DNA from 2 places in the Acidovorax sp. 107 genome. Region 2 is predicted to be linked to the other one. Evidence: predicted binding sites of a transcription regulator. Region 2 holds the regulator's gene; the other holds the start of a gene.
The links. The regulator FNR, encoded in region 2, switches genes on or off when oxygen is low (the NO sensors DNR and NnrR bind a similar motif). The targets are predictions, from matches to a motif close to TTGATNNNNATCAA.

Region 1: the regulator FNR is predicted to act here: its motif matches at 2,421-2,434, upstream of C8C99_RS15230 (hemerythrin domain-containing protein).

The regions. Positions count from the first base shown of each region.
Region 1 covers NZ_QBTZ01000001.1:3,264,746-3,276,798, reverse strand. Annotated here, with positions in the region: gene C8C99_RS15240 (YbfB/YjiJ family MFS transporter) at 1-394, opposite strand, end outside; gene C8C99_RS15235 (alkene reductase) at 566-1,669, shown strand; gene C8C99_RS15230 (hemerythrin domain-containing protein) at 1,775-2,362, opposite strand; gene C8C99_RS15225 (methyl-accepting chemotaxis protein) at 2,591-4,258, opposite strand; gene C8C99_RS15220 (cation-translocating P-type ATPase) at 4,377-6,638, opposite strand; gene C8C99_RS15215 (heavy-metal-associated domain-containing protein) at 6,806-7,012, shown strand; gene cueR (Cu(I)-responsive transcriptional regulator) at 7,049-7,567, shown strand; gene C8C99_RS15205 (ATP-binding protein) at 7,691-9,346, shown strand; gene C8C99_RS15200 (TetR/AcrR family transcriptional regulator) at 9,699-10,568, opposite strand; gene C8C99_RS15195 (ABC transporter ATP-binding protein) at 10,724-11,566, shown strand; gene C8C99_RS15190 (branched-chain amino acid ABC transporter permease) at 11,563-12,053, shown strand, end outside.
Region 2 covers NZ_QBTZ01000001.1:1,049,582-1,061,634, forward strand. Annotated here, with positions in the region: gene ccoP (cytochrome-c oxidase, cbb3-type subunit III) at 1-911, shown strand, start outside; gene ccoG (cytochrome c oxidase accessory protein CcoG) at 995-2,440, shown strand; gene C8C99_RS04985 (FixH family protein) at 2,505-2,783, shown strand; gene C8C99_RS04990 (hypothetical protein) at 2,843-3,136, shown strand; gene fnr (fumarate/nitrate reduction transcriptional regulator Fnr) at 3,243-3,965, opposite strand; gene hemN (oxygen-independent coproporphyrinogen III oxidase) at 4,155-5,537, shown strand; gene C8C99_RS05005 (sulfite exporter TauE/SafE family protein) at 5,543-6,280, shown strand; gene C8C99_RS05010 (HD-GYP domain-containing protein) at 6,515-7,819, shown strand; gene C8C99_RS05015 (EAL domain-containing protein) at 7,816-10,260, shown strand; gene C8C99_RS05020 (sulfite exporter TauE/SafE family protein) at 10,322-11,137, opposite strand; gene C8C99_RS05025 (cell division protein ZapA) at 11,543-11,917, opposite strand; gene C8C99_RS05030 (hypothetical protein) at 11,914-12,053, opposite strand, start outside.

The DNA.
Region 1 (12,053 bases), 2.2 Mb from region 2:
GCAGGCCACCGGCAATGAACACCAGCGCACTGGCCCCACCGGCCAGCAGGCGCTGCACCAGGAGGGGTGCCGCCTGCGTGAAAAAGCCGCTCAGGCCCATGAACACCGTGGCCATCACCGCACCCGCCAGCAGCACAGCCCCTGGCGCCACGCGCCGCAACAGCCAGGGCGTGGCCAGAGCGCCGAGCAAGTAGCCCAGCGCATTCGCCGTGTTCATGCCCCCTGCCAGCGTGTACGACCAGCCCAGGTCTTCGCGCATGGGCGGTAGCAACAGGGCATAGGCAAACCGCGTGATGCCCAGTGAAATGGCAGCCCCCATCGACAGGGCCACGGCGAGCCACAGGCTGCGCAACGGGGAAACGGGGAACGGTGCGGGGGGCGGTGGCAGGGACATGGCTGTTCATTCTCATGCAAGGGCCGCGACGCTGCAGGCACGACGGACCTGAGCGACCGGGCTAACACAAAACCGGAGCCCTTGTTGACGCCGGTGCGCTGCACGTTTTGCGCTGCAGCATTAAGCTGTCAGCCTGCTTTTTTGCACATCGTCTTTCTCAGGACTCTCACCATGACCTCTTTGTTTGAACCCACCCGCGCGGGCGACCTTCAGCTGGCCAACCGCATCGCCATGGCGCCGCTCACGCGCAACCGCTCGCCCGAGGCCATCCCCACCGACCTGGTCGCCACCTACTACGCACAGCGCGCCAGTGCCGGTCTCATCATTTCCGAGGCCACGGCCATCAGCCCGCAAGCCCAGGGCTATGCGGATGTGCCCGGCCTGTACGGCACCGAACAATTGGACGGCTGGAAGAAGGTGACCCGCGCCGTGCACGATGCCGGCGGCAAGATCGTGGTGCAGCTGTGGCATGTGGGCCGCGTCTCGCACACCGACCTGCAACCCGGCAACGCCGCGCCCGTCGCACCCTCGGCCGTGCAGGCCAACACCAAGACCGTGCTCATCAAGGACGGCGTGCCCACCTTCACCCCCACCTCCATGCCCCGCGCGCTTGATGCCGAAGAGATCCCCGGCATCGTGCAGGACTACCGCCACGCCGCGCGCAACGCCATTGCGTCGGGCTTTGATGGTGTCGAAATCCACGCGGCCAACGGCTACCTGATCGACCAGTTCCTCAAAACGGGTGCCAACCAGCGCACCGACGACTACGGCGGCAGCATCAAAAACCGCGCCCGCCTGCTGCTGGAGGTGACGCGCGCCATCGTCGAGGAAATCGGCGGCGGCCGCACCGGCATCCGCCTGTCGCCCGTCACCCCCGCCAACGACATCGTGGACGCCGACCCCCAGCCGCTGTTCGACCATGTGGTGCGCCAGCTGGCGCCCCTGGGCCTGGCCTACATCCACGTCATCGAAGGCGCCACCGGCGGCCCGCGCGAGGTGGAAGGCCGCCCGTTTGACTACGCGTCCCTCAAGGCCGCCTACCACGCTGCAGGCGGCAAGGGTGCGTGGATGGTCAACAACGCCTACACCCGCGAACTGGCCGACGCCGCCCTGGCCAAAGGCGCCGACATCGTGGCGTTTGGCCGCCCCTTCATCGCCAACCCCGACCTGGTAGCGCGCCTGAAGGCCAACGCGCCACTCAACGAGGTGAACCGTGCCACGCTGTATGGCGGCGGGGCCGAGGGGTACACGGACTATCCAGTGCTCAGCGCCTGAGTTCGCACCGAGAAGAAGCGGCCTTCTTGGGCCGCGCTGGTTGCAACTGGCGCGGCGCAAGCCAGCGACCGTCGCGCTGGCGGCGCCCCCCTGGGGAAAGGCGACTCAGGAGGGGCTTCCCAATCCAATGGGGCTCGGCGCCCGCATCACGATGCGGGTGAACAACCGGTCATACGCCGCGTCGCGCGGCTTGCCCGGAGCCAGGGGGTTGGTGTTGCTGGCAAAGGCCGCGTCGATGGCGGCCCAGTCATCTGGCAGCAGGGTTGCCTGGGCGGCTGGCAGCACCACGGTTTCTTCCAGGCGCATGTGCTCCAGGTAAAAGCGGATATAGCTTTCCAGCGCCAGCACAAACGCCTCACGGCGCGCGTCGCCCATCAGCTCCCAGCCCAGCAGCAGGTGCTGCAACTCGCGCACCGCTGCCTCGCCACCCTCGTGGTCCCGGTCCAGTTGTGCAATGGCCTCTGCTGCCTGGGGTGAGCGCTCGGCCACCTTGGGGAACAGCAACTGCGTCTCCTTGGGGTGGTGCTGCCGCTCCGGAAACTCGTCGATGTAGAACAGCATGGCCCGCATCACGTCAAAGAACGCAGCGGGTTCGTCGCCCGGACCCTGGTCCAGCATCAGGCGCAGCGAGTGCAACACCGCCGCAAGCGACGCGTGCTCTTCGCGAATGGTTCGCAGACTGATCGACGGCATGGTGCACTCCCCAGGTTCAACAAGGCCCCAAGGGTGCCACGCACGCCCCGGCGCGCCCATGACCCAGGTCAATAAACGACCGGGCAAAGCACCGGGCCCATGCCCTGCAAGTCCCCAGCCACCGCCCACAAAAAAGCCCCGCAGGACAGGCCTGCGGGGCTCGTAGGGATGGGGACAGGAAGCGCGCTAAGGGCAGCTCAGGGGCGCGCGCGCCCCGCCACCATTCATTCAGTGCGCCAGGCGCGCCTGGGCGGGGCCCGCAGCCAGCGCCTGGGGCTGCTGATCGGCATATGCCGCAGCGACCAGGCCGCCATGGCCGTAGCCCGCCGCCGACTCGGCCAGCCGGAACTGCTGCACCACGTGCGACAGGCGTGCAGCCTGCTCGCGCAGCGACTCGGCCGCAGCGGCCGACTGCTCGACCAGCGCGGCGTTCTGCTGCGTCATGCGGTCGATCTCGCCCACTGAGCTGTTCACCTGGCCGATGCCGGCCGACTGCTCGGACGCCGCCGCCGTGATCTCGCCAATGATGTCGCCCACGCGCTGCACGCTGCTCACGATGTCCTTCATCGCCGTGCCCGCTTCTTCCACATGGCGCACGCCGCCGTCCACGGCCGTCACGCTGTTCTGGATCAGGCCCTTGATGTCGCTGGCCGCCGCTGCGCTGCGCTGGGCGAGGCTGCGCACCTCGCTGGCCACCACGGCAAAGCCCCGGCCTTGCTCGCCTGCCCGCGCGGCTTCCACGGCCGCGTTCAGCGCCAGGATGTTGGTCTGGAACGCAATCGAGTCGATCAGGCCGATGATGTCGCCGATCTTGCGGCTGGAGGTCGAGATCTCGTGCATGCTGGCCACGGCCTGCTGCACCACGCCACCGCCCTGGGTGGCCATCTGCGAGGCCGATGCGGCGAGCTGGTTCGCCATCTGCGAGGACGATGCAGTTTGCTGCACCGTGGACGTGAGCTGCGACAGCGAGGAGACAGCCTCCTGCGCGTTGCTGGCGGTCTGCTCGGTGCGCTGCGACAGGTCCTGGTTGCCCGTGGCGATCTCCTGGCTGGCCGTGGCGATGTTGCCGCTGGCATCGCGCACCTGCGCCACCAGCGCCCCCAGGCCCTGCTGCATCTCACGCAGCGCGCGCTGCAGGTCGGCCACTTCGTCCTTGCCCTCGGCGGTGATGTGCTGCGACAGGTCGCCCCCCGCAATCGCCTGTGCCATCTTGCGTGCGTCCTCCAGCGGACGGCAGATGGAGTTCATGTTCATCAGGGTGGTCGGCACCACCACGACCACCGTGATCAGCACCGCGAGCACAAACAGCCACTTGGTCTGGTTGGACACCTCGCCCTGCTGCGCCACGGATTTGCTGACCTCGCTGCGCAGCACGGTGTCCAGTTCGGCCATCAGCTTGTCGGCCTCGTCAAACTCGGCCACGGCCTTGCCGCTCATGCGGTTGGCAATGGTGGCGGTGTCGTAGCCACCGGCCTCCAGCTGGCGCGCCACATGGGCGAACAGGTCCTTGTAGCTGTCGAGCTTGGTGATGATTTTGCGCACCACCGCGTTGTCGGCGTCATCGGCGCCTTCCAGGAACTTGCTGGCGGTCTTCTTGGCCTTCTCGTGGCTGGCCAGCCACTTGGTGTGGGCCGCCTTCACGGCCTCCGTCTTTTCGTAGCCGATGATCATGTCCTTCTCGTACTGGCGGATGGCCCCCATCTCGCCCCGCAGCTCGGCCATGGTGCTCACCTTGGCAAACGCGTTGTCCATGAAGTTCTGGCTCATGTCGTGGATGCGGAACATGCCCAGCATGCCCGCGCCGCCCAGCAGGCCCAACAGCCCCAGCACCACCCCAATGGCCCCCAGCATGCGCAAACGTATGGTGAACTGCCGCATGAGCGAGAAGAGATTCATGATCTGTCGTCCTTGATATAGCTTGGTCGATGCGCTCGCCGCACCTCCCCAGAGGCCGCAGACGGGCAACAAATCGTTGCAGTTTGCCAGACATCGATAACCGTTCTGTACGTATTTATCACATGCGCCACCGCTTGAGTAGGAGGGCATTCGCCATCACGCTGACCGAACTCAGCGCCATGGCGGCCCCGGCCACCACCGGGCTCAGGAAGCCCAGGGCCGCCAGCGGAATGCCCGCCACGTTGTACGCAAACGCCCAGAACAGGTTCTGGCGGATCTTCATCACCGTGCGGCGCGAGATATCCAGCGCCGCCGCCACCAGCATCGGGTCGCCACGCATCAGCGTGATGCCCGCTGCATGCATGGCCACGTCCGTGCCATTGCCCATCGCCATGCCCACATCGGCCGCAGCGAGCGCCGGGGCATCGTTAACGCCGTCGCCCACCATCGCGACATGATGGCGCTTGCCATCACTGCCCTGTTGCAACGCAGCCACCTTGGCCGCCTTGTCGCCCGGCAGCACCTCGGCCATCACCTCGCCCGCAGCCGGGTCCAGCCCCAGGCGGCGCGCCATGGCCTCAGCCGCGCCCCGGTTGTCGCCCGACACCATCACCGTGCGAATGCCCCGCGCCTTCAGTGCCGCCAGCGCCTCGCGCGCGCCGGGCTTGGGCTCGTCGCCAAAGGCCATGACCGCGCGCAATGCCAATCCCTCAGTCACACGCTGGGCCACGGCGGACACTGTGGCGCCTTCGCGTTGCAAAGCCTCCGCGCGGTCTGACAGCGGGCCCAGGCCCACCCCCAGCTCCTGCATCCAGCGCAGGCTGCCCACCAGGTAGCTCTGGCCCTCCACCTCGCCCTCGGTGCCGCGCCCGGGCACGGCGCGCACGTCCTGCGCGGTGGCCACGTGGATCTGCCGCTCGCCCGCAGCCGCCACCACCGCCCGCGCCAGCGGGTGTTCGCTGCCGCTTTGCACCGCCGCCACCGCCGCCATCACCACCGCATCATCCAGACCCGGTACCACCTCAAACGCCGTGAGCCGGGGCTGACCCACGGTCAGCGTGCCTGTCTTGTCAAAGGCCACCACATCCACCTTGTGGGCCAGCTCCAGCGCCTGCACGTCCTTGATCAGGATGCCGTGTTTGGCCGCTACACCCGTGCCCGCCATGATGGCCGCGGGCGTGGCCAGCCCCAGCGCACAAGGGCAGGCAATCACCATCACGGCAACCGCGTGGATCAGCGCCGCCTCCAGCCCCGCACCCATGGCCAGCCAGCCCGCCAGGGTCACCAGCGCAACCACCAGCACCACCGGCACAAAGATGGCCGACACCTGGTCCACCAGCCGCTGGATGGGCGCCTTGGCGGCCTGGGCGTCTTCCACCAGCCGGATGATCTGGGCCAGCACCGTCTCGGCGCCCACAGCCGTCACCGCCATCACGATGCGGCCATCACCGTTGATCGATCCACCCGTCAGCGCCGCGCCCACATCGCGCGCCACCGGCAGGGGCTCGCCGGTCAACATGGATTCATCCACCTGCGTGTGCCCCTCGTGCACCGTGCCGTCCACAGGGATGCGCTCGCCGGGCCGCACGACCAATTGATCGCCCACCAGTACCTCGGCCACGGGCACATCTACCTCGCCAGATTTGGAGAGCAAATGCACCACATCGGGCCGCAGCGCATGCAGCGCGCGGATGGCCGCCGTGGTCTGGCGCTTGGCGCGCGCCTCCAGCCACTTGCCCAGCAGCACCAGCGTGACCACCACGGCCGAGGCCTCGAAGTACAGGTGCGGCACATGCCCCGGATGGTCTGTGGGCGCTGTGAGCCACAGCCACATCGACAGGCCCCAGCCCGCGCTGGTACCCAGCGCCACCAGCAAATCCATATTGCCGCTCAGCGCCTTGGCCGCATGCCAGCCCGCTTTGTAAAACCGCGCCCCCAGAATGAACTGCACCGGCGTGGCCAGCGCAAACTGCATCCAGGCGGGCAGCATCCAGTGCTGGCCAAACAGGTCGCCGATCATCGGCAGCACCAGCGGCGCCGACAGCAGCAGGCCAATGCCCACGGGCAGGAACCCCGCCCAGGGCGACAGGTCTTCCACCGCCTCGTCCTGCCCCAGCGCCCGGGGCTCGTAGCCCGCATTGCGCACCGCGCGGCGCAGCACCGCCTCCATCGCGGCAGCGTCAGCGCCCACCTGCGTGACAAAGGCAATGCGCGCAGACTCGGTCGCCAGGTTGACCGAGGCCTCCTGCACGCCGGGTACCTTGCGCAGCGCGCGCTCCACACGGCCCACGCAGCTTGCGCAGGTCATGCCAGAAATGCCCAGGTCCAGCGAGTGGAGGGACTCGGGCGCAGTGTTGGGGGGGGTGGTGATGGTGTTCATGGCCGGGATGCTGATCCTTGACGTGATGGCAAGGTCAAGCATTGATATTGATCAACCCTCACATCATGAGTGTCTTGCGCAGCGTTTGACTCTGCCACGATGTCAAGCTTCAACATTCGCTTCGGTCGCATCCACGGCCACATTTCCAAATCCAACAAGGACACACCATGGCAACCAACACCACAACCTTCCAAGTACAGGGCATGACATGCGGCCACTGCGAACGCGCCGTCACCCAGGCCGTGCAGCAGGTAGACCCTAACGCCCAAGTCCGCATCGACCGCGCCAGCGGCAAGGTGGACGTGGACAGCACCGCCCCCCGCGAAGCCCTGGCCGCCGCCATTGCCGAAGAAGGCTACACCGTCGCGGCCTGAGCTCCACGCCACCAAGCACCCAGCGAAGGCCACACCATGACCACGCCCCAGTCCATCAATACCGCGCCGACCGCGCGCACCAAGGCCGCAGCGCCCCGCGCCATCGCCTGGCCCGTGCCCATCGGCGTCGCCGCGCGGCGCGCAGGCATCTCGGCGCGCATGGTGCGGCACTACGAATCGCTGGGCCTCATCAACGGCGTGGCGCGCACCGACAGCGGCTACCGCCAGTACACCGAGGCCGATGTGCACGCCCTGCACTTCATCCGCCGCAGCCGCGACCTGGGCTTCTCGATGGAAGAAATCGCCGAGCTGCTGGGCCTGTGGCACGACCACAGCCGCGCCAGCAGCCAGGTCAAGCGCATCGCGCAGCAGCACATCGACGACCTGAGCGAACGCATCGCCCAGATGCAGGCCATGCAGCGCAGCCTGCAAACGCTGGTGTCCTGCTGCCAGGGCAACGACCGGCCGGACTGCCCCATCCTGGACGATCTGGCCTCCGGGCAGGCAGAACACCACACACCCCGGGCCTTGCGCAAAACGCTACCAAATCAATAGCTGCTTGCGCATGATCGAGTACCGCTTGGGGCACAAAGAGCCTCAAAACTGCTCACACTAGGCCCCGGCGGCTCCGCATGGCAGACTCTCAGGCAGTTCCCACTGCCTGCTACTGCCTGCCTCATGCCCACCTCTGTCGCCCAGCTTCAACAATGGCTGCTTGAACCCGAAGGCCAGCGCCTGGAATTCAAGGAGGCCAAGCAGAACTACCACTTTGACACGCTGGTCAAGTACTGCGTGGCCCTGGCCAACGAGGGCGGCGGCACCATGGTGCTGGGCGTGACGGACAAGCGGCCCCGTCGCATTGTGGGCACACAGGCGTTTGAAGAGCCAGGACGCACCGAGGCGGGTCTGCACCAGAAGCTTGGGCACCGCATCCCCGTAGAAGAGCTGTTGCTGCCCGAAGGGCGCGTGGTGATCGTTCACGTTCCGCCACGCCTGCCGGGCACAGCATGGGAGATCGATGGCCGCTACTTCAAGCGCGCGGGTGACGACCTAGCAGCCCTGAGCGGCCAAGAGCTGCGGGAGATGTTTGCAGAAACAGGTCCCGACTTTTCGGCACAGCCCTGCCCCGGCGCCACGCTGGCCGACCTGGAGCCCGAGTCCATCGCCCTGTTCCGCGAACGCTGGGCGCGCAAGACTGGCGACCCACGCAGGCGCGAGCTGAGCGACCTGCAAACGCTGCGCGATACCGAACTGCTGGTGGAGGGCGATCAGGTGAGCTATGCAGCGCTCATTCTGTTTGGTACGCGTGCGGGCCTCACGCGGTGGCTGGCACAGGCAGAGCTGGTGTTTGAATACCGCTCGTCCGAAGCCGCAGGCCCGGCAGCCGACCGCGAGGAATACCGCGCAGGCTTCTTTGCCTGGCAGGACGCATTGTGGAAAAAGATCAACCTGCGCAACGACCGGCAGAGTTACCAGGACGATTTCTTTCGCATGGACCTGCCCACCTTTGACGAGGTGCCCGTGCGCGAGGCCATCCTGAACGCGGTGGCCCACCGCGACTACCGCCTGGGCGGCTCGGTCTTTGTGCGGCAATTTGCCAAGCGGCTGGAGGTGGTTAGCCCCGGTGGCCTGCCGCCCGGCATCACGCCCGAGAACATCATTGACCAGCAATACCCGCGCAACCGCCGCCTGGCCGAGGCGCTAGGGCGCTGCGGGCTCATCGAACGATCCGGCCAGGGCTTGAACCTGATGATGGAAAGCGCCGTGCGCCAAGGCAAGCCCCTGCCCAGCTTTGCAGGTACTGCCGCGCACGAGGTGCGGCTGACGCTGGAGGGTGGCGTGCGCAACCCGGCGTTTGTGCGGTTCATGGAGCGGCTGGGGGACGAGACGCTGCGCAGCTTTTCTACATTGGACTATTTGGCGCTGGAATGCCTGCAACAGGGTCGGCCCATGGCACCTCAGCTGCTGGAACGGTTGCCCGCCCTTGCGGAAGTGGGTGCCGTAGAAACTATCGGTAGGGGCAAGACCGCCAAGTACATCCTGGCGGCCGCCTTGTATGCGTCGCTGGGTAGTAAAGGCAGCTATACCCGGAAGCGGGGCTTGGATCATGGAACCAACAAGGCTTTGCTGCTGCAGCATCTCAAAGACCAAGGCGAAGCCGGTGCGCCACTGAGCGAGTTCAGACAAGTGCTGCCGTCCCTTCCCATGAAGGCCGTACAGAAGCTCCTGGATGAGTTGCGCAATGAAGGGGTGATCAATGTTCTCGGTCAGCGGCGCTGGGCCCGTTGGTATCTATCAGAGGCAGCCGTCTTTAAGCCAACTGGCAATACCTAGGGGTAAAGCAATGCTTTATGTCGCAGAATATTTCCATATAAATCAATGACTTATAAAACCCAAAACCGCACAAAGAATACGGTAGCGGGTTAAACAACCTGTTTAAACAAGCCGGTCACAGGAAGCCGTTCGCGCACATCACGTGAAAAAGGCAATGCGTTGATGAAAACCGGTTTCGCTGAACTTGCCAAGGCGCAGCGTGAGGCTTTGACAAGCTCAGCCCAAACAAGCACGTCAAGCATCAGAGATACAGGCTCAATACCCTGAAAACACTATTCGATAGATAGCTTTCAGCGCCTATCCAAGGACGCCAAAAGCCAATCTGCCTCAATCCATCGGTAGATACAACACGCTAGCCTCCACCGCGTTGGGCACGGGTCTTTGCCTTGCCGCTGGCGGGCTTTGGTTGGGGGACTGGCGCTGAAACAGCGCTATCGGCGATGACCGCCGCAGGCCGCCGCAACACCCCATCACACAGCGTCGCAATGCACTGCTGCGCCACCTGCTCGGGCGTGTATTCGCCATCGGGCTGGTACCAGCGGCCGATCCAGCTGAGCGCACCGGCAATCACAAAAGCCGTCATCTTCGGGTCGCAGGGCTGCAGCGATCCTTCGGCCACGCCCTCGGCCACCAGGCGGCGGAACTCCTGATCGATGGCGGACTTCAGGCGGCGCAGCTCCTTGCGGCTTTCGGGGGGCAGCTGCTCGTCGCCCACGCGGATCAGGCACATGCCGAAGTCCATGGTGACGATGCGCGCATACACCTGCATGCAGGTCATGAGCTGGTCAATGGCCTTGCCGCCCGCAGCGCGCGAGGCATCAATCCCCTCCAGCATCATCGTGAGGCCCTTGCTCACGCACTGCAGCAGGATCTCGTCCTTGTTCTTCACGTAGTAGTACAGCGTGGGCTTGGTCACGTTCAGGCGCGCGGCGATGTCGTCGAGCGAGGTGGCGTGAAAGCCGCGTTCGTTGAACAACTGGGCCGCCGCCTGCAGCACCGCATTGCGCTTGGCCTCGCGCTGGCGCTCGCGGTGCGACACCGGGGGCCAGGGAGACGCCGCAGCGGTCGGGGCTGACGCAGGGGCGGCTGGGGCCGACTCAGCCTTCGCGGCCTTTTTGACCGGCTTGGCCAGCTTGACCTGCTTGGCAGCGGGTGCAGAAGACGGCGCTGCGGCGGTGGGGGTGGCGCTGCGGCGGCGGGTTGCCACTTTGGCGTGGGGCATGGATGGCAGTTCCTCGGGAAAGTACGGATGCTGATGAGGGTCGCGGCTTCCAGAATCTACTTGCGAGTAAACAGTTTACGCACAAGTAGGAAATTTGCGCTGGGTTCCATCGAAATTTCTGTCAAAAGCTGTAGTCAACCCGTATTAGAAAGCCAATGGAGACAACCCCTTCCGGCCCCGCTGCTGCCACGCCCCTGCTGCAGGTGCAGGGCGTGACCCTGGCGTTCGGTGGCGTGAAGGCGCTGACCGGCGTGGGGTTTGATGTGCAGCCTGGCTCCATCACCGCCGTCATCGGCCCCAACGGTGCGGGCAAGACCTCGCTGTTCAACACCATTTCGGGCTTTTACCGGCCCAGCCAGGGCTCCATCCGCTTTCAGGGGCAAGACATCACCCGCGTGCCCGCGCCGCAGCGCGCCAAGCTGGGCCTGGGCCGCAGCTTTCAGAACATTGCGCTGTTTCGCGGCATGACGGTGCTCGACAACATCAAGCTCGGCCGCCACGCGCACCTCCAAACCAACGTGCTCGACGCGCTGTTCTACCTGGGCCGCGCACGCCGCGAAGAGGCCGCGCTGCGCCGCGACATCGAGGAACGCATCATCGACTTTCTCGAAATCGACCACATCCGCCACGCACCCGTCTCGGCCCTGCCCTACGGCCTGCAAAAGCGCGTGGAGATGGCCCGGGCCCTCGCCATGCAGCCACAGATCCTGATGCTGGACGAACCCGTGGCCGGCATGAACCGCGAAGAGACCGAAAACATGGCACGCTTCATCCTCGACGTGCGCGAGGAATGGGGCGTGACGGTGCTCATGGTCGAACACGACATGGGCATGGTGATGGACCTGTCGGACCACGTGGTGGTGCTCAACTTCGGCCAGGTCATCGCGCAAGGCACGCCCGCGCAGGTGCAGGCGGACCCCGAGGTCATCCGCGCCTACTTGGGCGCGGGCGATGTGGGCGACCTGCGTGCCAAGCTGCAGGGGGTGACCACCGCATGACAGGCAACTTCGACTGGGCCTACCTGTTTGAGATCAGCCTCACCGGCATCGCTGGTGGCGGGCTGTATGCGCTGGCAGCGCTGGCCTTTGTGATGGTCTACAAGGCCACCCGCGTGGTCAACATCGCCATTGGCGAGCTGCTCATGGTAGGCGCCTACCTGTTCTTCACCTTTGCATCGATGTTTGCGCTGCCGCTGTGGCTGGCCATCCCGGCCGCCGTGCTGGGCACAGGCCTGCTGGGCGCGGTGATCGAGCGCACCATGATCCGCCCGCTGCTGGGCGAGCCGCCGATCTCCGTCTTCATGGTCACCGTGGGCCTGGCCTCGGTGCTCGTGGGCTTGGTCGAGATGATCTGGACGGCCGACCAGCGCCGCCTGCCCGACTTCATGCCCACGCAGCCCATCATGGTGGGCGATGCATTCCTCGCGCCCAAGGTGTTCTGGGGTGCTGTGATTGCCGTCGCGTTCATCGCAGCGGTGCTGGTGGT
Region 2 (12,053 bases):
GTGACTTCACCAGCAATTTCTGGTCGGTCTTTGTGACCACGATAACCCTGGCCGGCATCATCGCCTGCGGCATTCTGCTTTGGATGGCAGGCCGCAAGAAGGTGGCAGCCACCTCCGATAACACCACAGGCCACGTCTGGGACGAGGATCTGGTCGAGATGAACAACCCCCTGCCGCGCTGGTGGGTGTGGCTGTTCGTCATCACCATTGTCTTTGGCCTCGGCTACCTGGCCGCTTACCCGGGCCTAGGCAGCTTCACCGGTAAGCTCAACTGGACGCAAAAGGGCGAGTACGAAGCCGAGATGGCCAAGGCCAAGACGGAGTTGGAGCCGCTGTATGCCCGCTTTGCTTCCATGAAGCCCGAGGACGTGGCCGGAGACCCCCAGGCCCATGCGATCGGCGAGCGCTTGTTCATGAACAACTGCGCACAGTGCCACGGCTCGGATGCTCGCGGCAGCAAGGGCTTCCCGAACCTGACGGACAACGACTGGCTGCATGGTGGCACCCCCGAGAAGATCCGCGAGACCCTGGAGAAGGGCCGCATCGGCAACATGCCTCCCATGGCGGCTGCTGTGGGTAGCCCGGAAGACGTGCGCAATCTGTCGCACTACGTGCTGAGCCTGTCGGGCAGCCCGCATGACTCGCTGCGTGCTTCGCTGGGCAAGCCCAAGTTTGCAGCCTGCGCAGCCTGCCATGGCATGGACGGCAAGGGCAACCAGGCGCTCGGCGCTCCCAATCTGACCGATGACATCTGGCTGCATGGCTGGGGTGAGGCGGCCATTACTGCCATGATCAACAACGGCAAGGTCAACCAGATGCCTGCCCAGGCCGAAAAGTTGACTGAGGCACAGATCGGCGTACTCTCTGCCTATGTCTGGGGTCTGTCGAACAAGCAGGTGGCAGCGCGTTGACCTGGCAACCGGACGGCACTGTAGGTGCCTTCCGGTGTTTTTCTGAGCGACCCATCCTGCTTCCCTATCCATAAAGCGACACCATGAGTACACCCAGCGAGCCCGCTCGCAAGGTCATCCCGATCACGCCAGTCGCCCCCGATGCATCTTCCGCGGGGGAGATCATTTCGTTGTACGAAGCGCAGAAAAAGATCTATCCGCGCTCCATCAGCGGTTTGTTTGCGCGCTGGCGCTGGGGCATGGTGTTTCTTACCCAGTTGGTGTTTTATGGATTGCCCTGGTTCGAATGGGGGCAGCGCCAGATGGTGCTGTTTGACCTGGGGGCTCGCAGGTTCTACATCTTCGGCTTGGTGCTGTACCCGCAGGATTTCATCTACCTCACCGGCCTTTTGATCATTTCGGCGTTGTCGCTGTTCCTGTTCACAGCCGTGGCGGGGCGTCTGTGGTGCGGCTTTGCGTGTCCGCAAACGGTGTATACCGAAATGTTCATGTGGATCGAGCACAAGATCGAAGGGGAGCGCAGCGCACGCCTTCGTCTGGACAACGGTCCCTGGACGTTCGAGAAAATTCGCAAGAAGTTTTTCAAGCAGGTCGTATGGATTGCCGTGGCTTTGTGGACTGGGTTCACCTTCGTCGGGTACTTTGTGCCTATCCGCGAACTGGGCAGCGAACTGCTGGCGTTCCAGGGCGGCTGGCAGATTTTTTGGGTCCTGTTCTACGGTTTTGCTACCTATGGCAACGCAGGCTTCATGCGTGAGCAGGTCTGCAAGTACATGTGCCCTTACGCGCGCTTTCAGAGTGCGATGTTTGACAGGGACACCCTGATCGTCACGTACGATCCAGAGCGGGGCGAGCAGCGAGGTCCGCGCAAGAAGAACGTCGATTACAAAGCCCAGGGGCTGGGCGACTGCATTGACTGTTCCCTGTGTGTGCAGGTCTGTCCGGTGGGCATTGATATCCGCAACGGCCTGCAATACGAATGTATTGGCTGCGGCCTGTGCGTGGATGCCTGCAACACAGTGATGGACAAGATGCAGTATCCACGCGGACTGATCCGCTATTCCACCCAGAACGGGGTGGCCAAGCGCTGGACGCAATCTCAGATCTTCCGCCGAGTGCTGCGCCCCAGGGTACTGATTTACAGCGCAGTTCTGGTGGCCCTCTGCGTGGCCATGCTGGCCAGTCTGGTGGTGCGTACGCCGCTGAAAGTGGACGTTGTGCGTGACCGCGCTGCACTCTCGCGCATTGTGTCGGGCGGCAAGCTGGAGAACATTTACCGGTTGCAGATCATGAATGCCACCGAGGGCGAGCAGCGCTATCGCATCAGCGCGCGTGGGTTGGAGGGGCTGGAGGTAGCCTCTGAGGCCGATGTGGATATTGGGCCTGCAGAGTCCCGCTGGGTGGCTGTGCGCCTGCAGATTCCGTATGGCTCGGCCACGCCGGGATCGCACGCGGTCCAGTTTGACGTGCAGGCCGTAGGGGCTGCCACCCATGTGACGGAAAAATCCGTATTTCTCGTGCCGCGCTGAGCGGCGTCCCGGAGCGGCCCGTCAGGACCGCACTTTGATCGAATTTGTTGAGGAGTAGAGCGCCATGCCTTCAAACCCTGCCATCGCTACGCCGGCAGTTTCCCCGCCCTGGTGGAAGTTTGGCCACGTGTGGCTGGTGATTGCCGGGCCTGCGATCGTGATCGTGGCCGGCTTTGTAACCCTGTGGCTCGCGATTTCGCGGCCCGATCCCGTGGTGGCCGAGGACTACTACCGCCAGGGTATCGAGATCAACAAGACCCTGGTCGCTCCAGGTAAGAGTCTGGCGCCGGCCCTCAAGGCCCGCAACCATGCGGCCACCCCGGTCCAGGACCAACCACGCTGACAACCCTGCGGTCTCACGCCTGAGCGTGACCGCATGCAGCACCAGGAGACAAAATCGATATGTGGACGCAACGCCTGATGTGGATTGCCTGGCCCGCCTTCTTGATGGCGGGCGTGCTGGAGATGCTTGTTTTTGCCATGGTGGACCCCCAGGACCTGCACTGGTTCGGGCAGCCTCTGGCGTTTTCGAGGGAGGGTGTCTACACCCTTGCTTTTTTTGCGTTCTGGGCCATCACCATGGCCACCAGCGCACTGACGACACTGCTGTCCATGTCACCCTTTGAGGTCAACCGGTGTCCGGTGCCCAATGCGGAGCGGCCCGACGATTGCCGCAAGACATCTTCTTGCTCCTGAACTTTGTCGGTTGCCTGTCTGGGCTCGCGTTGCGTGCCCGGCGGCAATGAGCCAGCACTGCACGAACCTGGTGTAGTGCCCGGCTCTGGGCGAGTGCCGCCGTTGCTCAGTGGCAGGTTTGCTGGCTATTCACAATGCGCCGCAGGGCATCGGTGTCGAGGATGCGGACATGGCGCTGCTTGACCTCCACGATACCTTCCTCCACAAACTTGGAGAACGTGCGGCTGACCGTTTCGAGCTTGAGGCCTAGGTAGCTGCCAATCTCTTCTCGCGTCATGCGCAGCACCAGCTCGGACTGCGAGAAGCCCCGCGCATGCAGGCGCTGTACGAGGTTCAGCAAGAAGGCTGCCAGACGCTCTTCTGCGCGCATGCTGCCGAGCAGCAGCATCACGCCATGCTCGCGCACAATCTCGCGGCTCATGATCTTGTGCACATGGTGCTGCAGGGCCGTGACTTCACGTGACAGCTCTTCGATACGGTCGAAAGGCATGACACAGACCTCGGCGTCTTCCAGTGCCACCGCATCGCAGGTGTGGTGGTCATTGACGATGCCGTCCAGCCCGATGATCTCGCCCGCCATCTGAAACCCCGTGACTTGGTCGCGACCATCTTCGGTGGCCACGCAGGTCTTGAAGAATCCTGTGCGGATCGCATAAAGGGATGTGAAGGATTCGCCATTGCGGAACAAGGTGCCGCCACGCTTGACCTTGCGACGCACAGCAACGACCTCGTCGATACGCTGCAGCTGTTCTTCATTCAGGCCCACAGGCATGCACAACTCCCGAAGGTTGCAGTTGGAGCAGGCGACTTTGATGGTGAGCGGATTCATAAGCACTTGGACTTGGGTTGGTGGCCGGGCATATCGCGCTTGCCGCGCATGGACATTTGAGCATGGCGCGGGCCAGCGGCTGACCTTCATCAAATTGTCGCCGTATGGCCGATGGGTTCACTTGATGCAGGTCAAGGACGTGTCCTGGAGCCTACGGCACAGTCAAGGTGTACGCAAGGAAATTCTCCCATGACTGCTGTTTCGCAAGATCTTCTGCGCCGTTTTGACGTGCCAGGGCCCCGTTATACATCGTATCCAACGGCCGACCGTTTTGTGGAGGCGTTCGGTGAGGAAGACTATGTGCTGGCGCTGGAGCAACGCCGTTCAGGCACGGTGGCCAAGGCCATGCCGCTGTCTTTGTACGTGCACATTCCGTTTTGCGAATCGCTGTGTTACTACTGCGCTTGTAACAAGATCATTACCAAGCACCATGACCGTGCTGACGTCTACTTGCGCTATCTGAGCCGTGAGATTGACCTGCACACGGCCCACTGCGGGGTGGGGCAGGTGGTCAGTCAGTTGCACTTTGGCGGCGGAACGCCCACCTTTCTCTCGGACGCTGGCTTGCGAGAGCTGATGGCCATGCTCAAACGCAGTTTCACGCTTGCGCCGGGAGGGGAATACTCGATCGAAGTGGATCCGCGTACTGTCAACGCGGATCGATTGGCGCTGCTGGCCGAACTGGGGTTCAATCGCTTGAGTTTTGGTGTGCAGGACTTTGACGCCGAAGTGCAAAAGGCCGTTCATCGCATCCAGCCGGCCGAACAGGTCTTTGCGCTGGTGGACTCCGCTCGTTCGCTGGGTTTTGATTCGGTGAACGTCGACCTGATCTACGGCTTGCCGCGCCAGACACCCGAGTCTTTTGACCGCACGCTGGCACAGGTTGCGCAGTTGCGGCCTGACCGCATTGCCTTGTATGCCTATGCCCACTTGCCGGAGCGCTTCAAGCCACAGCGGCGCATTGTCTCCGCCGAGCTTCCCACTGGCGGGAGCAAGCTGGCCATGCTGTCACGTTCGCTGGATGCGTTCATGGACGCTGGGTATGTGTATGTGGGCATGGACCACTTTGCTCTCCCTACGGACGCGCTGGCCGTGGCCAAGCGCCAGGGGCGTCTGCACCGTAACTTCCAGGGCTATAGCACGCAGCCAGACTGCGACCTGATTGGCCTCGGTGTATCGGCCATCGGCCGGGTCGGTGCCACCTACAGCCAGAACTCGAAGACACTGGACGAGTACTACGACTTCCTGGACCAAGGGCGCTTGCCCGTGGTTCGCGGGCTGGCCCTGACGCGGGACGACTTGGTGCGTCGTGCAGCCATCATGGCCTTGATGTGCCAGGGCGAGTTGCTGTTCGAGCCGATGGAGCAAGCGTGGCTGATCGATTTTCGTCAGTACTTCGCAGCGGAGTTGGCTCAGCTGGAGGGCATGCAGGAGCAAGGGCTGGTGCGGGTGGGGCCAGAGGGTATTGAAGTGACCGCTACCGGCTGGTTCTTCGTGCGCGGCATAGCCATGGTGTTTGATCGCTATCTACAGGCAGACCGCAACCGGGCTCGGTTTTCGCGCATCATCTGACACCTATGCTTGCAACGGTTGGCTGGACTGCATTGTTCATGGGACTCGCTGGAGGGTCCCACTGCTTGGCCATGTGCTCCGCACCCTGTGGGGCGTTGGTGGGGCAGGGTGGGGCGATTGCAGGTGCGGGGCAGTCACCGGAGGGAGCTGAACAGGTGGTGCGCTGGGCGCCGCGTGGCGGCGTGGTGCATCGCACCGTGGCTTTTCATGCGGGGCGCATTCTGGGGTATGCGGGTGCGGGGGCAGCGGCTGCCTTGGCTATGGGCAGCCTGGCATGGCTGACCCAGCAGACCACGGCCCTGCGTCCTGCCTGGACGCTCATGCATGTGGCGGTGATGGCCTGGGGTCTCATGATGATGGTGCAGTCGCGTCAGCCTGCCTGGGTGGAGCAGGCCGGCCGGTTGGTGTGGGGCCGTGTTCGTCCGCTGGTGGGTGCTCCAGGCGGGGTGCTGGCGGCCGGTGCTTTGTGGGCCCTGATGCCTTGCGGACTGCTGTATTCGGCCTTGTTGGTGGCGGCGCTCAGCGGTGGAGCCTTGGAGGGCGCGCTGACCATGGCGTTGTTTGCCGTGGGCAGCGGGGTATGGCTGGTGAGTGGTCCCTGGGCATGGAGCAGGCTTCGCAGCCGTTTGAACCTGGTGCGGTCCGATTGGGGGACGCGAGCTGCAGGTGGCATGCTGTGCGCAGTGGCCGCCTGGGCGCTGTGGATGGATCTCATTTACAAGCCATCGCTCTGGTGCCGTTGACTGCGGCGTAACGCAGCGGTCATTGGCTGCGTCGGCAGGAGTGATCAACGCGGCAGTTCAAGACCGGGCGGCCCCTCCGACGGGAGACTGCAGTTGCCTTTGAGGGGCCGGTGTTCGCAAAGTGTTGCCTTATCGCTGCGGTGCCAGCCGGTTCTTCGTCGCGCAGCTGGAACTGGTGATAATCTGCGTAACTATTGGTGGCATTGATGTCACCTTGTATCGCGTGCGCCTGAAGTGAACTCATCCATCCTCATCGACATCAGCCAACTGCGTGTCGGCATGTACATCCAGCTCGATGTGGGTTGGATGCACCATCCGTTCCCGACCAGCAGTTTCCGGGTGGCGACGATGGAGCAGATATCCACCCTGCGGCAACTGGGGCTGACAGAGGTGCGTTATGTGCCCAAAAAGAGCGATCCTGAGCTGCAGGAGCTGGTGCCAGCCGCGTGGAGCGTGCCAGAGATGACGGAATCTCCTCCCAATGGTCTGGATTCACCTGGCGCTGGTACGGCCGGCGCCGTGGACCCCGAAGCGCAGCGGCGCCGGGACCTGCTGGAGGCACAAAACCGGGCGCTGGCTGCCTGCAACCAGCGTTTTTCAGAGGCCACACGGCAGTACCAGTCCATGGAGCGTACGGTGTCCGAGCACCCGGACCAGGCCAGGGCCAAGGGTGAGGCACTGGTTTCGGGCTGTGTCACGGAACTGCTGGAGAACGGTGACTCCGTCATCCGGCTGCTGTCCGAAGGTGTGGGCGAACGCAACGGTTTGCACCCGATCAACGTGATGGTGATCTCGCTGTTGCTAGGACGCTCTCTGGGCATGAAAAGCGAGGAGCTGCACGATCTGGGTGTCGCTGCCTTGATCCACGACATCGGCAAGCTCAAGCTGCCGCCCAACCTGCGACAGCCTACTCCTTCCATGATCCCGATGGAGCGCACACGCTATGAGACCCATGTGGCGGAGTCCGTAGCCTTGGCCAAACGCATGGGGTTTACCGAAGCGGTGTTGACTGCGGTTGCCCGGCACCATGAGATGTGTGACGGCAGCGGGTTTCCCCTGCGCCTGAAGGGGCCTGATCTGGGGCGCACGAGCCAGGTTCTGGCCTTGGTTAACCAATACGACCGGATGTGCAACCCCGCCATGGGCGTGACGGCGCTCACGCCGCATGAGGCGCTCTCCGTGATCTTTGCCCAGCTCAAGGCGCGGTTCGATTCGGTGGTTCTGGGGGCTTTCATTCGCATGATGGGTGTCTACCCGCCCGGCTCCATCGTGCAGTTGGTCAATGATCGTTATGCCATCGTGGCGTCGGTCAACTCGTCGCGACCGCTGCGGCCCAAGGTCATCGTGCACGATCCCCGGATTCCCAAGGATGAGGCGCCGATACTGGACCTGGAAACCGTACCTGAACTGGGCATACGGCGCAGCCTGAAGCCTGCGCAGCTGCCGCGCGACGCGCTCGACTACCTATCTCCCCGGCAGCGGATCTGTTACTTCTTTGAGCGAGCGGTCAGTCCGGGCTCTGACGAGGCTGCGGCGTGAGCGATTTGCAAGCGCATGGTTGGCTCGATGGCCTCCAAGAGGCTGTCTGGCTGCTGGACGAGGAGAGCCTGCACATTCTGCAGGCCAATGCGGGCGCGGAGCGCCTGACAGGCCTCTCCGTAGCCGCCATGCAGGGACGGTCTGTGCTTGATCTGGCCAGCACGCCCCAAGAGCTGGCTTTTTGGTCCGAGCCTGCCGACGTGATTGCCCAGGGCATTACTGCCCACACCAGCTTGCTGCGTGCCGACGGCACCTTGGTGCCGGTGCAGCGCTGTGTCAGGCGCGTGCCGTGGGGGAGCGAGGGCAGAAGCGCGCTGCTGCTGACCATGCTGGACCGCAGCCGCCAGGAGACCACGGAGCGTGAGTTGGAGACGCTGCTTTCGGAGCTGCGCGCTACCCTCGATTCCGCCGCTGACGGCATGCTGGTGTGTGGGCTCGACCGCGAGGTGCGCGCCTTCAACCAGCGTCTGGCACAACTGTGGAGCCTGCCGCGCCAACTGCTGCTCGAGCGTGACGATGCTGCGGTGTACGCCTTCATGGCGGGCCAGGTGGCTGACGCCCGCTTGTATGCGGAGCGCTTGGCCGCTATCGACCGAGAGCCCATGCAAGAGAGCACTGACATCGTCGCACTGCGCAATGGCGTGGTGCTGGAGATGCGCACGGTGCCGCAGTTCAGCCAGGGCCGTGCGGTGGGGCGGGTGTATTCGTTCCGGGACATTACCCGCCAGACGGAGATCCAGGCCAGCCTGCGACTGGCGGCGCGTGTGTTCGAGTCCAGCCTGGATGCGATCTTCATCGCAGACAGTCAACACCACATCATGCGCATGAACCCCGGGTGCGAGCGCCTGGTGGGGCCTACCGCCAAGGATTTTGAAGGCTGTGTGGCGGCCTCGCTGTTTGGCGGCGGCTCGGATGCCTCGTTCATGGAGCAGGTACTGCAAGGTTGGGGCCAGGATGGTTTCTGGGAGGGCGAGCTGTGGTTGCCCCGTGACAACGGCGCGTACTGCGCGGTCCAGTTGTCCTGGGTCGCCCTGCGCGACGACGAAGGGCGGCTGGTGCAGAGCATTGGCTTCATGCGCGATCTCACGCTGCAGCATGCTGCGCAAAAACGCATTGAAGAGCTGGCCTACAGCGATGTGCTCACCGGTCTTCCCAACCGCTTGCTGCTGTCGCAACGCGTGGATACGGCCATCCAGGGGGCGCGCCAGAGCGACACGGGCTTTGCCATCCTGTTCCTCGACATGGATCGCTTCAAGATCATCAACGATTCCCTGGGGCATCCGTTCGGTGACCGGGTCCTGCAGCTCGTGGCCGAGCGTCTGCAGACCTGCTTGCGGCAGACCGACATGCTGTGCCGCCTGGGGGGTGATGAATTTGTCATCTATCTGCACGGTGGAGACGCATCCGTGGCCGAGAGCGTGGCACGCCGGATCCTGGACGACATGCTCAAGCCCTTCATGCTCGACAGCATGGGTTTTTCGATCCAGTGCAGCATTGGCATCGCGCTGTATCCGCAAGATGGCACCACCCTCGACGACCTCATCAAGCAGTCCGACACTGCGATGTATCGTGTGAAGGAGCGGGGGCGTGGCAGCTATGGCTTCTACCAGCCCCAGATGAACGCCAACCTGCTGGCGCGCATGCAGATGGAGCATGCGATGCGCCAGGCGCTGGGCCTGCAGCGCATGGCCGTGCACTACCAGCCCCAGGTCAACATGGCGACCGGGCGCATTACTGGGGCGGAGGCACTGCTGCGGTGGACGGACGCCGAGTTCGGAGCAGTGTCGCCCGCCGTGTTCATCCCGTTGGCCGAAGAGTCAGGCTACATCGTGACCCTGGGCGCCTGGGTGATGGAGCAGGCGGTGCGAGAGGCCGCACTCTGGATGCACGGCGGCACGCCCATCATGATTTCGGTGAACGTGTCGGCGCTGGAGTTTCGCCAGCCCGACTTTGTGGACCGCATTACCAGGCTGCTGGCGGTGCACCAGTTGCCGCCCACCTTGCTGGAGCTGGAGCTGACGGAAACCATCCTGCTGCAGGACGCGCAGGAGATGGAGCAGCGTCTGCGCGTGTTGGCTGACCTGGGCATTGGGCTGGCCATCGATGATTTCGGCACGGGCTATTCGAGCCTGGCCTATCTCAAGAAGCTCCCCATTCACAAGCTCAAGATCGACCAGTCTTTTGTGCGTGGTTTGCCCGACGATGACGGCGACCGGGCCATCGTCAGCGCCATCATCAGCATGGGCCGCGCCATGCACATCGAAGTGGTGGCCGAGGGGGTGGAAACTGAAACCCAGCAGGCCGTGCTGCAACAAATGCAGTGCGAGCACTACCAGGGCTTTCTGTGCGCGCCCGGGTTGCCGGCAGACCAGTTCCGCGCGATGTTGAGCAAGCCCCTGCCGCTCAAGGCCCAGGGTCGTCACCGACCTCTGAACACCTGAAGCGCCAGCGCTCAGATATTGCGACGAGGCGGACTGCCGGGAGTATGCCTCTGCGTCAGCCTCAGGCGGCCGATACGCCTTTCCACAGCATGTAGGCTGCCAGGCCAAACAGCAGCGATGCAAACACGCGCTTGAGTTGCTTGACGGGAAGGTTGTGCGCCGCTTTGGCTCCCAGTGGGGCCGTCAGTACGCTGCAACTGGCAATCACCCCCAATGCTGGTAGCCAGATGTAGCCCAGGGACGCAGACGGCAGGCCGCTCACGTTCTGGCCGCCAATGGCGTAGCCAATCACATTCGCCAGCGCGATCGGAAATCCCAACGCTGCGCTGGTGGCGACGGCATTGTGGATGGGTACATTGCACCAGGTCATGAAGGGCACGCTCACAAAGCCGCCGCCCGCGCCAACCAGGCCCGACAGGAAGCCGATCACACCGCCGGCTGCCACCTGGCCTGCGCCACTCGGCATCTGGCGGGTGGGTGCAGGCTTTTTGTCCAGAAACATCTGCGTGGCCGAGAAGCTCACGAACAGCGCGAAGAAGATAGCGAGGAACGAGCCCTTGAGCAGCGCAAACACGCCCAGGCTGGCGATGAAGCCGCCCAGCACAATGCCAGGCGCCAGGCGCTTGACGATGTCCCATCGCACTGCACCCCGCCGGTGGTGAGCCCGCACGCTGGAGATGGAAGTGAACATGATGGTGGCCATTGACGTGGCAATCGCCATCTTCACGGCCAGGTCGGGCGCTACTTGCCGCGCGCCCAGGATATAGGTCAGAAACGGCACCAGCAGCATGCCGCCCCCAATCCCCAGCAGCCCGGCGAGAAAACCTGTGGCCAGGCCGAGCACACCGAGTTCAACAATCAGCAGGGGGTCCAGCATGGTGGGATGTCAGTCAAGAGGGACGGAGCACGCGGAGGGCCGCGAGGAAATGCCCAGTCACAGGCGCAGCAGCGGGTGGTTGCGGTGACAGGGGCACGAGAAAGAGGGTGTCTGCGAATGCCACCGGACCCTCATCCTGAACCGGGGGTTCAGGTGGGCGAGGGCAGCCTGGCGTTGGGTTCATCTGACGCGAGATGATCACGCTCACCGGACGATGTACCAAGCCCGAGCTCAATGAGCATTGGTTCAAGGAAATATAAAGCCCGACAGCTTCGCAGACCTGTTGATTGTAGGGGCTGCCTGCGTGCTCGGTGGGCATGGAGCCATGTAAAGCCCGCAAGCGACTGTGACCAGCGGGATTGCTGAGCATCCCCCGGTGAGAGGGAGGCGCCGAAAAGGCGAGACCTAGAGCAGGCGCCCGTCGTCGCCCAGCGCATCGTCCAGGCGATGCACCAGGCTTTGCAGGCGCTGTTGGTCGCTGTCGGGCAGAAGGCTTTCCTGGTGCCCTGCGGTTGTGTTGGGGCTGGCACTGGGGGAGGGGCTTGCAACCGGAAGGGCTGCGGCCGCAAGGTCTGCCGCTTCGCGATCGGCGATCTCGAAAGCCAGGTTCAGGGCCGCCAGCACGGCGATGCGTTCCCGTGCGCGAACCTTGCCCGCATCGCGGATGCGCGTCATGGCAGTGTCTACGCGCTCAACGGCATCCAGCAGGCGGCTTTCGTGCCCCTCGGGGCAGGTCAGCAGATAGCTTTGCTGCAGGATCTGCACCTCGATTTGCTTCATTCGGCTTCTTTCGTGAGCGGCGCGGCGGCGGGCAGGCGTTCGAGCAGGGCATCCACCCGGGCGCGTGCTGCGCTCAAGCGGGATTTGAGCGAATCGCGCTCTTGGGTCAGTGCCGCTACCTGGTCAGTCAGCAGGG